DNA from 3 places in the Rothia koreensis genome. Region 3 is predicted to be linked to each of the others. Evidence: riboswitches for the same ligand, from Rfam matches in the RefSeq annotation. Region 3 holds a riboswitch; each other region holds the start of a gene.

Region 1 (5,218 bases), 400 kb from region 3:
TTCCGCGTTCCGACGCGAGTTCACGCGCGGCCGCGTGGATCGAGTCCCACGTCCGCGCCCGACGTCGTTCGCGAAGGGATGGTTCTGTGGTTTGCACCCATGCATCTTATGCAGTTCTGCAAAAGATGCACAACTGCACTTTTTGTGGCTTTGGTCTCTAAGGATAGCCTAACTATGTAAATGGGCGCGGTGGGCGATCTTTCGCGCAAGCGGCCGGGGATCGGAGGGGGTTCAGAGGCGAGGGGTGCGGGCCGCGGGGGGGGTCGGAGCGGGGGCGCGTGCCGCGGGCCGGGGGTGCCGCGGGCCGGAGGGGGGCGGGGGCTGAGGTGGCAGTTTCGTGCAGGCCGACGCGCGAGGTGGCAGTTTTGTGCAGCTCGCCCTCGACCGAGGTGGCAGTTTCGTGCAGTCAGGGGCCGAGATGGCAATTTTGTGCCGAAGCACGCACGTGACGGGGCTTATCGCCGTCGTCGTCCCGGACCGAGGTGGCAGTTCTGTGCGGTCGGGCGCTCGAGGTGGCAGTTACGTGCAGGCCGGCGCGCGAGGTGGCAGTTTCGTGCGAGTCGCCCCGCCGAGGTGGCAATTTCGAGCGAACGAGCGCTCGACGTGGCAGTTACGTGCAGGCCGGCGCGCGAGGTGGCAGTTTTGGGACTAAAACCGGCCCAAAACGTCCCAAAATTGCCACCTCGCCGGAAAAACAGCACGAGATTGCCACCTCGCGAAGAGAACGGCACCAAACTGCCACTTCGTGGAATCAGCCGCACAAAACCGCCGCCTCGCCGCCTCGCCACCTCGCGGCGGACAACGGAAGCTGCCGGCCACACCCGCCCAAGACGCGGCGCCACACCCGACCGAGTTATGATGCCGCCCCCGACGAGTCAAGACGAAGCGCCGCACCCGACCGCGTCGCGGCACCACACCCGACCGAGCCAAGACACGGCGCCACTTCCCGAACGATCAGGCCACGGCGTCCTCCTCGACCGGGCGCGCCGGGGTGTCCTCGGTCGATGGCTTGCCGACATACGACCCCTTGTACGCCGCGGCCGGGTGGTGCTCGTCGATCGCAACCTGACCTTCGCCGTAGAGGTTCTCGCGGAAGGTGGATCCCTCGTAGCTCGTCCGGTAGCGGCCGCGCTTCTGGAGCTCGGGGACCACGAACTCGACGAAGTCCTCGAAGGACCCGGGCGAGACGTGGTAGGCGAGATTGATTCCGTCCAGGCCGCCTTCATCGATCCAGCGTTCGAGCTCGTCGGCAACCTTTTCGGGACCACCGATGATGACGTCGCCCATCCCGCCGATCGCGCAGTGCTTCGCAATGTCCTCGCGCGTCCACTCCTTGTCCTTGGACTGGAGGGTGAACGGGGTCAGGAAGGACTGAATGGAATCGGTCTCGATGTAGTTGAGCACTTCGTCCTCGCCGAACTGGGACAGGTCGACACCGGACCAGCCGCCGATGATCGCCTGGGAGGTCTCGGGAGACACGTACTGGAGGTACTCTTCGTACTTGGCCTGGGCCTTTTCGTCGGTCTCGTCGACGATCACGGACAGCATCGCGAAGATCTTGACGTCGTCGCGCTGACGACCGGCCTTCTCGGCCTCGTCACGGATCTTGTCGGTCATGAACCGGGTCAGATCCGGGCGCAGCCCGCCCACGAACACGGCCTCGGCGTGCTTGCCAGCGAAAGCCTGACCGCGCGAGGAGGCTCCCGCCTGGAAGATGACGGGGGTTCGCTGCGGGGACGGCTCGGTGAGTCCCGCTCCGGGGACCGTGAAGTATTTGCCCTCGTGCTGGATCGGGTGGACCTTGGACGGGTCGGCGTAGACGCCGGTTTCGCGGTCCTTGACCACGGCGTCGTCCTCCCACGATCCTTCCCAGAGCTTGTAGCAGACGTCGAGGAACTCGTCGGCGATCTCATAGCGCTTGTCATGCTCGATCTGGCGCGGCAGGCCCTGGTTCTCCGCGGCCGACGGAAGGTAGGACGTGACCACGTTGAAGCCGACGCGCCCCTTGGTCAGGTGGTCGAGCGTCGCGTACTTCCTGGCCAGCGTGTACGGCTGCTCGTAGGTCACGGCACTGGTCACGCCGAAGCCGAGGTTCTCGGTCACCGCGGCCATCGCCGAGATCTGCATGAACGGGTCATTGACCGGAACCTGCGCCCCACCACGGATCGAGGGTGCCGCCGAGTTGCGGTACACGTCGTAGATCCCGACGACGTCGGCCAAGAAGATCCCGTCGAAAAGACCCTTCTCGAGCGTCTTGGCCAAGTCGGTCCAGTACTCGAGGGTGTTGTACTCGGTGGCCCGCGAACGAGGGTGGCGCCACAGATCAAAGCTCTGGTGGCCCACGCACGTCATGTCGAAGGCGTTGATGGCGATGCGCTTCTTGTCCGACATCGGGATTCCTTTCGGTGCCTGGAGGGACTCCATGGTTCTCCGCGTGCCCGAGCCCTGCGCCGACTTCCCGTCTCCCGAGAATCGACGCAACCATTCACGCGGTGGCGCCGGTTCTCGCGCCGTACTTGCATGTCCGCCGGTCGTCGCGCCGACGGTGCCAGATCATCATCTGGGGCACCCCGCTACGGGAGAGGGTTGCCGCCCAACCAGCCAGAGCTTGCGCGTTGGGACTCTTGATCTTTCCTTCCATGAGCGTATGTAACACCTCGGATTCCAGACCATCCTGTGTGCTTGTGTTACTCGGTTTGCACTGTGTTACGGGGCCGCGCGGCACGGCACCGGCTACGTCGGGACAATGCTCCGAACAGACAGTGCCCGAGTCTCTACTCTCCCGTGAAGCGCGGCTTTCGCTTCTCCTGGAACGCCGAGAACCCCTCCGCGTAGTCCGCGGTCGAGCACAGTCGTGCCTGCTCGGCGGATTCGGCCGCCATGGAATCCCAGAGGCCTGCTCGCTCGTCACGCAGCTGACCTACCAGAGCCTTCGAGACCAGGTACGCCTGTGTCGCCCCCTGGGACACCTTCCGGACCCGTTGCATCGTGAAGTCCACCAATTCTTCCGCGGGCACGGAGCGGGAGAAGAGCCCGGCGGTGACCGCCTCGGCCCCGCTCATCATCTCCCCGGTGTAGATCAGGTCGAGGGTCCGGTGCGCCCCGAGCCTCTCGTAGAACAGAGCATGGCCTCCGGAGTCGAGCGTCGCCCCGAGGTTGGCGAACGGCGACCCGATCTTGGCGTCCTCGGCGACGTAGACGACGTCGCTCGCGATCGCCAGACCGAGCCCGACGCCGAGGCACGCGCCGTGCACCGCGGCAAAGGTCGGGGCTGAGAACGCGGCGATCTGGCGAAAGAGGGCCGTGGCCCGATGCCCCAGGTAGCCCTCGACGTCGTCGTGTGCCGGATCCACCGACGAGATGTCCCTGCCCGCGCAGAACCCGCGGCCCTCGCCGCGCAGCACGAGCGCCCGGACCTCGGCGTTCTCTGCCTCCCGATAGGCCTCGGACAGTTCTGCGAGATCCTCGACGTCCAGGGCGTTGAGCTTGCTCGGAGCATTGAGCACGATCTCCGCGATGTCATCGGAAATGGTCAGGTCGATCATGGTCGAGGTCCTTTCAACTGGCCCGAAGCGGCGCACCGCGCACGAGCTATGCGTCATAGTCGACGTCCAGGGCGTCGGAGGTCGGTCGGGTCTGGCACGTCAGGACGTAGCCGGCCTCGATCTCATCCTTCTCCAGGGCGAAGTTTTCTTCCATCGTGAAGTCGCCGCAGAGGACTTTGGCCCTGCAGGTTCCGCACACGCCGCCGGCACACGCGAAGGGCACGTCGGGACGGACACGAAGCGCGGCGTTGAGCACGGTTTCGTTGGCCGACTTGGGTGTTTCGACCTTTCCGGTATTGCCGTCCAGGTTGAAGGTGATCCTGATGTTCTCGCCCTCGGGATCCGCGACCACTTCTCGCCCCTGCTGCCCGGCCGGTTTCTCCGGCTTGCCGGTCGTGAACAGTTCGAAACGGATCCTCTCCTCCGGGACCCCTCGGGCCGCGAGCGCGTCACGGCAGAGCTGCACGAGCTCGAACGGTCCGCACAGGAACCATTCCTGGGTTGCATCGACCGGGATCACCTTGTCCAGGAGTTCGTCCAGCTTGTCGGGGTCGATGCGGCCGGACATGAGGGGCGAGACACGCTGTTCACGGGACAGGACGTGGTGCAGGGCGATCCGTGACGGGTACTTGTCCTTGAGGTCGCCCAGTTCCTCCGCGAACATCACGTCCATCGAGGATTTGTTCGCGTAGACGAGATCGACGCTCGCGGTGGGAGAAGCCTTCATCAGGGACCGGGCGATCGCCATGATGGGCGTGATCCCCGATCCGGCGGCGATGGCCACCACGTGGGCGTTCTTGTCCTCGCGGACCTCGTGCCGGGCCAGTTCGTCCGGGTGGTTCATCGAGGTGACCCGGGTTCTGGAGGTAAAGGCGCCCTGCGGGTTCATGACCTCGAGTTCGTCCCCGACGGCCAGCTCCTCGTTGGCCCACGTGGAGAACAACCCGCCCATGTCCTTCTTGATCGCGACTCGGATCTCTCCGGGGCGCGGCTCTGCGCAGATGGAGTACGAGCGGCGCACTTCCTGGCCGTCGATCTCGGCGCGGAGGGCCACGTACTGTCCGGGGAGGTAGTCGTAGTCCTCGACCAAGTCGTCGGAGACGCCGAAAGAGACTTCGACGGATTCGTTGGTCAGCTTGCGCAGACCGGTGACGGGGAGCTTGTTGAACGTGGCGCGACGTCGCCCGCTCCCCTCGGGCGCGGAGGCTTCGTTCTCGACGTCGGAACGGTGGGTGCTGGTCTGGGTCATGTCAGTGAACCTTGAAGTAGTCGAAGGGCTCGAGGCACTCGTTGCAAACCCAGAGGGCCTTGCACGAGGTGGAACCGAATCGGGTCATCTCGCGCGTTCGGAGGGAACCGCAATGCGGGCATTTGACGGACAGCGTCAGCCTGACCGGGCCGCTGTTGTGTCCAGGAGCGCTCTCACCGGTCGGCGGCGCGATCCCGTATTCGGCCAACTTGGCTTTTCCTGCCTCGCTCATCCAGTCGGTGGTCCACGCGGGTCGCAGAACCTTCTCCACGCGGACGTCTCGGTACCCGGCTGTGGAGACGGTCGCGACCAGGTCGTCGGCCATGGTGTCCATCGCGGGGCACCCCGAATAGGTGGGGGTGATGACGACGACGGCCTGGTCGCCGTCGACGTAGGCGTCCCGAAGAACTCCCAGGTCGGCGAG
Region 2 (5,218 bases), 1.3 Mb from region 3:
CGCCCAGAGACGGTCCCGAGGTATCGCTCGGGACGCCGCGGCGAGCAGGTCCTCGATTTCACCGACCGTGGGCACGCGAGGCGAGTGAATGTCCCACACCCCGGGACCGATGCCTCGCTCGAATCCGATGTCCGCAAGCGGGTCCAGCAGCTCCATCCGCGAGCGCGCCGCCTCGACGCTCGTGACGTCGGCGTCCAACGCGTCGATGGCGGACAGCACCTCACCGAATTCCGAGTAGCACAGATGCGTGTGGATCTGGGTTTCGGGCCGAACCCCGGACGTCGCGATCCGGAAGGACCGGACCGACCACTCGAGGTAGTCCGGCCTGTCTCGTTCCCGCAGCGGGAGCAGCTCGCGCAGGGCGGGTTCATCCACCTGCACGACGCCGATTCCGGCACTCTCGAGATCCTCGACCTCGTCCCGCAGGGCGAGGGCGACCTGCTGGGCCGTGTCCGCGAGCGGTTGGTCCTCACGGACGAACGACCAGGCCAGAATCGTGACCGGGCCGGTCAGCATGCCCTTGACCGGCTTGGTGGTCAGCGACTGGGCGTAACTGATCCAGGGGACCGTGATGGCCTCTCCCCTGACACCGGGTCCTTCACGGCTGACGTCGCCCCACAGGATCGACGGCCGGGTGCACCTGGACCCGTAGGACTGGACCCAGCCGTACCGGGTCACGTCGAATCCGTCGAGGTTCTCCGCGAAGTACTGGACCATGTCGTTGCGTTCGGGCTCGCCGTGGACCAGAACGTCCAGCCCGAGATCCTCCTGGAGGGAGATGACCGACCGGATCTCCTGCTGGAGTCTTTCGACGTATTCCGCCTCGCCCAGACGGCCTGCCCTGTGGTCTGCGCGGGCCGACCTGATGTCTGCGGTCTGCGGGAATGACCCGATCGTCGTCGTCGGAACATCGGGCAGGTTCGCCGCGATGCCATCGGTGGCCTGCTTCCGTTTGCGCTCTTCCGCGGTCTCCCGATGACCGTCGGCCTCGGTCAGGCCCGAAACCCTCTCGCGCACATCGGCGTCGCGGGTGCCCCGGGCCTCGGCGCGGTGCCGAATCGCCTCATCGGATGCTTCGAGGTGATCGGCGATCGCCTCGGACCCTTCGGCCAGCCCCTTGGCCAGAACCACGGTCTCGCCGACCTTCTGGTCTGCGAAGGCGAGCCACCGCAGCGGCTGGTCGTCGAGCCGATCCTCGCGGGCGGCATCGTGCGGGACGTGGATGAGCGACGTCGACGTGCTCACCGACACCCTCGCCCCCGCCTCGTGCAACTCCTCGAGCAGCGCGAACGTCGTGCGCAAGTCGGTGCGCCAGATGTTCTGTCCGTTGACGACGCCGGCCACCAGAACGGGTGAATCCTCGCCGGTGAACAGCGCCAGCTGGTCCGCGCTGGGTTCGCGCAGCCCTCCCCCGTCCGGGCCGGAGACCAGATCCACGTGGACGGCGTCGACTCCCGCGTCCACCAGCGGCTCCAGGAGGTCCTCTGCGTCTCCGTAAGGCGTCGCGACGAGGATCGACGGGCCGTTGGGTGTTCGCGCGGCCGTCAGGCGACGATACGCGTCACGGACGCGACCGGCGAGGTCGGGCCGGTGGTGCTCGGTCACGAGTGCGGGCTCCTCGATCTGGATCCACTGCGCTCCTTCTGCGGCCACCTGGTCGATCAGCCCGCGATAGACCTCGACCAGGTCATCGAGCCGGTCCAGGGGGTCGAAGCCTTCGGGGGCGGCATCATCGGCTTTCGACAGCAGGAGGAAGGAGACCGGTCCCAGAACCGCGGGGCGCAGTGGGGTTCCGGAATCTCCGTTGCCGGCACGGAACTGTCCGATGAGTTCCCGCGGATCCGCGGCGAACGGGGTCTGCGGTCCGATCTCGGGAACCAGGTAGTGGTAGTTCGTGTTGAACCACTTGGTCATTTCCAACGGCCCGCGGGCGTCATCGCCGCGGGCCAGGACGAAGGACGCATCCCGGTCCAGACGGCCTTCCTCGTCGGCGAGGTCCGCGAAACGCGTGGGCACGGCGCCCGTCGCCAGGATGGCGTCGAGAACCTGGTCGTAGAGGGCGAAAGAGGCCGGGATCGACGAATCCTGAGTGAGTCCGAGATCCGCGAGCCGACGCACGTCCCGCGCGCGCAGGGAGTCGACGGACGCGGTCAGCTCGTGGGATCCGCTGTCGGAGGCCCAGTAGGATTCGAGGGCCTTCTTGAGCTCCCGGTCGCGTCCGATCCTGGGGTAACCCAAGATGCTTGCTCCGGGGAAGGTGCGGCCCTGGGTGCTCGCCGGGCTCTCGGCGGTGGTGGGGTTCGGGGCGTTGGTTTCGGTCACGGTGATCTCCTCACGTTGTTTTCTTGCGACGGACGGGTGTTTCGACGGCGTTCCTCGGCGCAGACCGAGTCGGTCCACGAGCTCGAGTGCTGCCGGGTGCTCGTTGAAGGTGTAGATGTGCAGTCCTGGGGCCCCGGCGTCGAGGGCCCGACGGGCGAATTCCTCGGCCGAGTCGACTCCCACGGCCAGGCGCTCGGCGAACGATCCGGCCGATTCGAGGCGGGAGGCGAGCTCCCGGTTGGGATCGATGCCCGCCAGGTCGCACACGCGCAGGTACCTGCGCAGGCTGGTCACGGGCAGGATGCCGGGGATGAGCGGCAGGTCGACGTCGTTGGCGCGGGCCCGGTCGACCAGCCCGGCGTAGTCGTCCGGATCGGGGTAGACCTGGGTGATGGCGAAGTCCGCACCGGCTCTCTGCTTCGCGAGCAGGACTTCGGTGTCGTGGTGGATGCTCGAGGACTCCGGGTGCCGAACCGGGTACGCCGCGACCCCGACCGCGAGGCGTCCCGCACACAATTTGGCCGATCCCCGGGCCTCGACGCGGCGGATGAGTTCGACGAGGTGCCGGGCGAAAGGCAACTCGCCCTCGCGAAGCGTGTAGTCATCGGGCCGGTCTCCGCGCAGGGCCAAGAGCCCGCGAACCCCGTGATCGATGATCTCCTGAACCAGGTCCTCGAGTTCGGCGGCGTTCTGCCCGGTCGAGAGGATATGGGCCAGCGGCTTCAGCTCGGTCTCATCCACGAGGTGGCGCAGGAGGTCGATACTCTGGCGCCTCCTGTCCCCGGCCAAGGCTGCCGTCACCGACACGTAGTCGGGGCGCGTGGGCTCGAGTTCGGCGATGGTGGCACCCAGGGCCTCCGCACTCAGGCTGCTGCGCGGCGGATACAGCTCGAAGGACAGTGCTGGTCCGTCTTCAGGTTTCACGCCGGGTCTCCTTTCGGTACGCCCGACGGAGGCGGCGTCAGTCGATACTCGGGGCCCACGACCGAAAGCACGGGATCGGCCGGGGAATGCGCCCGGCGTCGTCGAAGGACAACCGATACACTCCATCGGACCTGGCGGGAGCACCGTGCCTCGGACCCGTTGGGGTCACGAGGGGGTTGCTGCGGCGTCGTCGAGCCAGGTCTCTCGGCCGCTCTGGATAGATACGCAAGTATTCAAACCCGGCCTCCTGAACGGCCGCAAGGATGAGGATTCTTTGACGGCACATGTCGCGTCATTGAGCACAGCGACGGGACGGAGAAATACCGGTGTCATATGAAGACGACCCAGGTTTTTATGACTCCGGAACGTAAGGTTCCGTGTTTTCCTTGCGCGGGTCCGATCTTCCGTGGGTTTTCCGACGACGACGAATCGCCGCACGTCGGCGGACCCGAAACCGATTCGCGACCGAATCGTGACCGTTTATTGATTCATTTCCCGGGGCGGGCGTGAAAATCATGAACAAGCGATTCCGCATGCGCGCGTGCCGGCGCGGATTCATTGTGGGCCGGGACTCCCTCGTGTTTTGATAGGAAGGTCAGTTCAATCACCTTTTGAGAGGAAAGCATGACCGAGAATCACGATTCCCCGGCCGGGAACCAGCCTCCTCAGTACGGGAGCAACCCCAACGGCGGACAGCCCCAGTACCAGGGCGGACAACCCCAGTACCAGGGCGGCGACGCAGGAAACGGTCATGGTCCTCTCCAGAACCAGGGCGGAGACCTGGCGGCACCCAAGGCCGTGCACACCGCCGCCCGGCTCATTTACATTTCGGCGGCCATCAGCGTGATCAGCTTGATCATCTCGCCGTTCGTCTTCATGGCCACCGACGAATACAAGACTCTGGCTGATCAGGGGCAGGCCGCCTACGCCTGGGGCTTCTTCAGCGCCGGGGCCATCTTCTCGCTGATCGTCATCGTGCTCCAGCTCCTCTCCGCCAGGGCGGCCACCCGAGGCAAGAACTGGGGCAGGATCGTCCTGCTCATTCTCGCGATCCTGAGCCTCCTCGGCCTGGGCGGCGCCTTCCAGGATGCCCCGGGAATCATCGGGGCCATCGGGACGATTCTCCTGATCATCGGCACGATCATGTTGTGGGTCGGTCAGAGCGGACGCTGGTTCAAGGAACTCAAGCAACGCCGGAACCCCATGAATCGTTGATCCCCAGGGTCCTTTGACAGCCTCGGCGAACGAGGACCACACTGGATACAAGGCACTGGGCCGCAGGTTGCCCCGGGCTCCATTATTTAGCCGCTACGAGCGGTCTTCCGCCGAGAGGCGCACCCGGTCCAGTGCCCCATACTTCGGGAAGAACCCCCGCTTCGGCGGGGGTTCTTTTCTGTCCGGGTTCCGCTGCTCGTCGTCCGGCCTCGGTGGGCCCTCCTCTGTGGCCGCGCCTGTTGCTTGATAGCTCCTCCTGCGTGGCGGTTGCCCGATTGGGAGGCCTTTGCCTTCGTTAGGTGGCGGTTCAGACCCCACCTAACGAAGGCAAACGCCACCGAATCAGGAAGCCTCCTCCCAACAGACGTCCGAGTGCCACGAATTCCGGCCTCTTTTCGCCGGTAAAGGGCACCGAATCGAGCAACCGCCTCCGCACGATGTAGGCCGGCTCCTCAAAGGCCGTCCAATTGCGCCGGTAACCGCCCCGCTATTGGGGAACCGCCTCCCAGCCCATGAAGCCACCGCGTCGGGCCCGGACCGTTGCCGCCGGAAACCGCCACCGAATCGAGTAACCGCCTCCCAGTTGGGGCGCAGGAGAGCCGTCCGGGACGCAAGGCCATCAAATTCCGAGCCCCAAGCCCGCAGCACCCTCACGCCCAGCTACCCCGCATCACCCTCACGCCCGGCGGCCCCACAGGCCCCGCAGGCCCCGCAGGCCCCGCAGGCCCGCCCGCGGCCCCGTGCGTCATGAAAGCCT
Region 3 (5,218 bases):
TCCTCACGGGGAATGACCACGTGGGAGACGGGGGCCCGCCCCGGCCCGGCGGCCTCGAGGTCGGCGAGAGCCAGGAGTCGCGTCTCGTTGTACTCCGAGCATCCGACGTCGATGCACAGATGCTTCTCGTCCGCCGTCGTCTCAGCGCCCAGCCACAGGGCGACGTCCTCCTCGTGGTGAAGGACCAGGTCCTGATCCACGGGCGTGCCGAGCCGATGCGAACGCAGCTCATAAGGGCGCCACGAGTCGTCGACCAAGGTGTAGACCAGGTGCGAGCCCTTCGGCGTGAGAAAACCGCCGGCGAAGACCCCCTCCACGACGTCGGGCAGGAGCGAGCCCGTGGTCAGATCCTTGACGTACTGGTCGAAACGTTCGTCGCCGGAATCGTCGACGGAGTACGTCAGCAGCCGGCCGTCTTCGGTGACGTGGAAGGATCCCAGAGCGAAGAAGGGGAGACCTTCGGCCAGCTCGTTGCAGTCGAGGAGAACTTCCTCGCCGTCGAGGGCAGCATCCGCTGGAACTTCGGGTGGGGTCCAGTCCGCGCGCAGGTCGCCGGTGTTCAGGGCGGGGACACGGCAGAAACTCGCGTAATTCTTTCCCTCGACGGTTCTGCGGAAGTACCACCAGTCGCCGAGCCGGTTGGGGACCGACAAATCGGTCTCCTGGGTTCGGGACCTGATCTCCCCGAAGATCGAGGACCGCAGCGTCCCGAGCCCCGAGGTCACGGACTCGGCATAGGCGTTCTCCCGCTCGAGGTGTTCGATGACCTGGGGGTCGTCCTTGGCGCGGAGCCACTCGTAGTCGTCCACGACGTCGTGCCCGTGCATCGAGCGCGTGGTCGGCGCCTTCCGGGTCTCCGGGGGCACGGCGTCGGTATTCCAGGTGGGGCGTGGGGTTTCACGAGAACGAGGTGAAGTCATGCCTTCCAGCCTACGTTCGAATCCACCGACGTCGCCGCCCCGGACCGGCGTTCCTACCGAATCTCCGTGGGGTCGACGGCCTCACGCGTGCGACGAGTCAGGGGATAGACGAGGGCCAGGAGGATCACCCACACCGCCCCGATCATGAGGGACATGCGAGTGTCCTCGAAGAATCCGAGGAGCACGACGACGCCGATCATGAACGCAAGAGCGAGCCAGGAAGCCGCCGGCCACCAAGGAGTCGGGAAGGGGGAGGGCCCCGAGCCCTCGCGCGAGCGTCGGCGTCGCATGGCCAGGTGCGTCACCAGGATCATGACCCAGACCAGAACTGTCGCGAACGTCACCAGGGTTGCGACGTACAGGAATGCGTTCTCGAAGAAGTGGTTGACCAGCACCCCGGCCACGAGGACGATGCCCATCGCTGCCACCGTCATACTGGGGGTGCCCCGCGACGATACTCGGCTGAAGGAGCGCGGCGCGAGACCGCGTTGGGCGAGCCCGTACAACATCCGCCCGGCCCCGTAGATGTCCGAATTGATTGCGGACACGGCGGCCGTCAGAACCACCACATTGAGGATGTGGGCGGCCGCAGGGATGCCCAACCCGGAGAAGATCTGCACGAAAGGCGAGCCTTCGTCGCCGATGCTGCTCCAGGGGTAGAGGGACATGATCACGCCCATCGTGAGGACGTAGAAGAGCAGGATGCGCACCGGGACGGTGTTGATCGCCCCGGGGATGGATTTCTCCGGGTCTTCGGCCTCGCCCGCGGTGATTCCGATGTTTTCCACGCCGCCGAAGGCGAACATGACCACGGTGAAACAGGCCAGGAAGCCCGAGAACCCGTGGGGGAAGAAGCCACCCTGTTCCCACAGGTTCGTCACGGACGGCTGGATCTCCTGGTGCAGCTGAACACCGAAGACGATCAGGGCCAGGCCTCCGACGATCATCGCCACGATGGCGCCGACCTTGACCAGGGTCAGCCAGAACTCGACCTCGCCGTAGACCTTCACCTTGGTGAGGTTGACCGCCATGATGATCGCGACGACCGAGACGATCCAGATCCAGCTCGGCGTCGTCGGGAACCAGAACTTCATGTAGAGGGAAAAGGCCGTGACGTCCGCGACGGCGACGAGCGCCATCTCGAAGGCAAAACTCCAGCCGGTGACGAATCCCGCCCAGCGGCCCAAATACTCGGTCGCGTAGTCGGCGAATGAGCCGGGGACCGGGTGGACCAGGGCCATTTCGCCCATGGCGCGCATGACCATGAAAACCGCCGCACCACCGATGATGTAGGCCAGAAGCACCGAGGGGCCGGCGAACTGGATGGCGTCCGCGGACCCGAGGAACAGGCCCGTTCCGATGGCTGAACCGAGGGCAATGAAACGAATGTGCCGCAGGGTCAGCCCGCGCCTGAGCGACGTCCGTGCGTTCTCCGCGACGTCGCCCGCGGCTCCCTTTCCGCCCCATCTCGGGGAGGGGTTGTTCTCCTGGCTCACGGTATTCCTTCGGGGCGGTCGATGGTGATGCCGCTCGGTCCGACACCGAACGACCATGAGACAGGGTACGCAATGGTCTCGCTCACGTCATAAATGTCATGACGTTTCATACGGGTGCAGTATGACGCCGGCACTTGACGCGCGCTCCGCCCATGCGAAAACCTTGTATCGGGTCAAGAGAGCCAGCGCAAAGCCCCAGCTTGCTGGCCGGCAACCCTCCAACCGCGGTGGGGTGCCCTGGGTGAGGACCTGGTGGTCGCGAACAGCGATCGCAAGCGCGGGCGCGGTGTGCCCGGTCGTCTCGATCAGTGAGACTCGTATTCCCCGGTGAACCAGAGGGTTCCGGGTCGACCCGGGTGCTGATGGATCGGAAGACGGCCGGTCGCTCCATGCCCCTCGAATCGACAGGAGCAAAAATGAGCACTCAAGGTCTTCCCACTCCTTCCGCGCCGCAGGGCTGGAAGTTCGAGACACAGCAAATTCACGCCGGACAGGACCCGGATTCCGCGACCGGTGCGCGGGCATTGCCGATCTACCAGTCGACGTCCTTCGTGTTCGACGACGCCGAGCAGGCGGCCAACCGGTTCGGGCTCAAGGAACTCGGCCCCATCTACTCGCGCTTGACGAATCCGACCCAGGAAGTCGTCGAGAACCGCATTGCCGCGCTCGAAGGCGGCGTCGGTGCCCTTCTGGTCGCATCCGGCCAAGCAGCCATCACCATCGCGATCCTCAATATCGCGAGGGCCGGGGACCACGTGGTCGCCAGCCCCAGCCTTTACGGCGGTACGTACAACCTGCTCAAGCACACCTTGAGTTCCTACGGCATCGAGACCACCTTCGTGGAGGACTTCGACAACCCCGAGGCCTGGCGCGCCGCGGTCCGACCGAACACCAAGGTTTTCTACGGCGAGACCGTACCGAATCCGCGCAGCGACGTGTTCGATATCGAACCGTTGGCCGAACTCGCTCACGAAGTCGGTGTGCCGTTGGTCGTGGACAACACGGTGCCCACCCCGTACCTCGTCAAGCCGTTCGAATGGGGAGCCGACGTCGTCGTGCACTCCGCGACCAAGTACCTCGGAGGACATGGGAACAGCGTCGGTGGCGTGATCGTCGATTCCGGCAACTTCGACTATTCGAAGTACCCGGACCGGTTCCCGCAGTTCAATACCCCGGATCCCAGCTACCACGGCCTGGTCTTCGCCGAGGACCTCGGACCCAACGGCGTCTTCGGCGTCAATCTCTCCTACATACTGCGGGCACGCGTGACCCTGCTGCGTGATCTCGGCGCCTCGATCTCGCCGACCAACGCGTTCAACATTTCCATCGGCCTCGAAACTCTCTCCCTTCGCGTGGAGAGGCACGTAGAGAACGCTCGCAAGGTCGCCACGTGGCTGGAAGCTCGTCCCGACGTGACGCGCGTGCACTATGCGGGCCTCGAGTCATCGCCCTGGTACGACCTCGGGCGGAAATACGCGCCCCATGGCGTCGGGGCGGTCGTCGGCTTCGAACTCGAGGGAGGTGCGGAGCCGGCCCGAAACTTCGTGGATTCCCTTCAGCTTCACTCCAACGTGGCCAACATCGGGGACGTGCACTCGTTGGTCATCCACCCCGCCTCGACCACGCACTCGCAGCTTTCGGACAAGGAGCTTCGCGATGCTGGAGTGGCTCCCGGATTCGTCCGGCTCTCCGTGGGGCTCGAGCACATAGACGACATCCTGGCCGATCTCGAGCACGGTTTCGACGCGCTGACATCCGCGGACGGCGCGACCGTATCGGCAGAACCCGTATCCGCGAACAGGCAATAGACGAACGAGGAGCAGACGTGACGATCGTCGGTACCGGTGCGCGCAAGGCCGAAACCAGGGGAGACGGCGTAGTCAATTACTACGACGTCGGCGACCTTCTGGTGGACTCCGGCGCTGTCATCTCCGACGCCACCATCGCGTACGAGACCTGGGGGACGTTGAACCAGGACGCGTCCAACGCCGTCCTGGTTCTTCACGCCCTCACCGGGGACACGCACGCGGCACACGGCGAGGCCCCGGAGGGGGCGAGTGAGCTCGAGCGCAGGGCGGCCGAAGAAGAAGGCTGGTGGGAAGGGCTCATCGGGCCCGGTGCGGCGATCGACACCGACCAGTACTTCGTGGTGTGTCCGAACATCATCGGCGGCTGCTACGGATCGACCGGGCCCTCGTCCCCGGCGCCGGCAACGATCGATCCGGAGCGGCGACCCTGGGGATCCAGGTTCCCCCTGACCACGATCCGGGATTCCGTGCGGGCCGAAGCCGTGCTGGCGGATGGCCTCGGAATCGACCAGTGGTCTCTGGTGATCGGCGGCTCGATGGGCGGGGCCCGTGCGATCGAGTGGGCCGTGACCTTCCCGGACCGTGTGCGCCACTGCGCCACGATTGCTGCCGGGGCCGAATCGACGGCGGAGCAGCTCTCCTGGGGCCAGGCCCAGGCGCTCGCGATCCGGCAGGACCCGAACTTTGCCGGGGGAGACTACTATTCGGGGCCTTTCCCGGTCGACGGCCTGGGGCTGGCCCGCCGCATTGCTCACATCACCTATCGCTCCGCGACGGAACTGCACTACCGGTTCGGCCGCCACCCGCAAGGCGACGAGGACCCGTCGGGACCGTGCGTGAACACGCGGGGTCGTTACCGGGTCGAAAGCTACCTGGACCACCAGGCGTCGAAGCTCGCTGGCCGGTTCGACGCGAATTCCTACCTGTGCGTCAATGACGCCCTCATGAGCCACGACGTCGCCCGGGGCCGAGGCTCCCTGAAGGAAGCGCTCGC

The links. Region 3 has a riboswitch for S-adenosylmethionine ahead of ACTSLZ_RS11380 (bifunctional o-acetylhomoserine/o-acetylserine sulfhydrylase). Riboswitches for the same ligand answer to the same signal wherever they lie in the genome.
Region 1: linked by a shared signal. The riboswitch ahead of ACTSLZ_RS00175 (LLM class flavin-dependent oxidoreductase) and the one ahead of ACTSLZ_RS11380 (bifunctional o-acetylhomoserine/o-acetylserine sulfhydrylase) in region 3 are both predicted to bind S-adenosylmethionine.
Region 2: linked by a shared signal. The riboswitch ahead of metE (5-methyltetrahydropteroyltriglutamate--homocysteine S-methyltransferase) and the one ahead of ACTSLZ_RS11380 (bifunctional o-acetylhomoserine/o-acetylserine sulfhydrylase) in region 3 are both predicted to bind S-adenosylmethionine.

Annotation. Positions count from the first base shown of each region.
Region 1 covers NZ_CP197643.1:41,325-46,542, forward strand. Annotated here, with positions in the region: gene ACTSLZ_RS00170 (helix-turn-helix domain-containing protein) at 1-97, opposite strand, end outside; gene ACTSLZ_RS00175 (LLM class flavin-dependent oxidoreductase) at 955-2,391, opposite strand; SAM riboswitch class IV at 2,508-2,630, opposite strand; gene ACTSLZ_RS00180 (enoyl-CoA hydratase/isomerase family protein) at 2,775-3,545, opposite strand; gene paaE (1,2-phenylacetyl-CoA epoxidase subunit PaaE) at 3,592-4,794, opposite strand; gene paaD (1,2-phenylacetyl-CoA epoxidase subunit PaaD) at 4,796-5,218, opposite strand, start outside.
Region 2 covers NZ_CP197643.1:915,494-920,711, reverse strand. Annotated here, with positions in the region: gene metE (5-methyltetrahydropteroyltriglutamate--homocysteine S-methyltransferase) at 1-3,246, opposite strand, end outside; SAM riboswitch class I at 3,366-3,470, opposite strand; gene ACTSLZ_RS03945 (hypothetical protein) at 3,871-4,461, shown strand.
Region 3 covers NZ_CP197643.1:2,546,667-2,551,884, reverse strand. Annotated here, with positions in the region: gene ACTSLZ_RS11390 (S9 family peptidase) at 1-920, opposite strand, end outside; gene ACTSLZ_RS11385 (amino acid permease) at 974-2,473, opposite strand; SAM riboswitch class IV at 2,588-2,700, shown strand; gene ACTSLZ_RS11380 (bifunctional o-acetylhomoserine/o-acetylserine sulfhydrylase) at 2,833-4,224, shown strand; gene metX (homoserine O-acetyltransferase MetX) at 4,242-5,218, shown strand, end outside.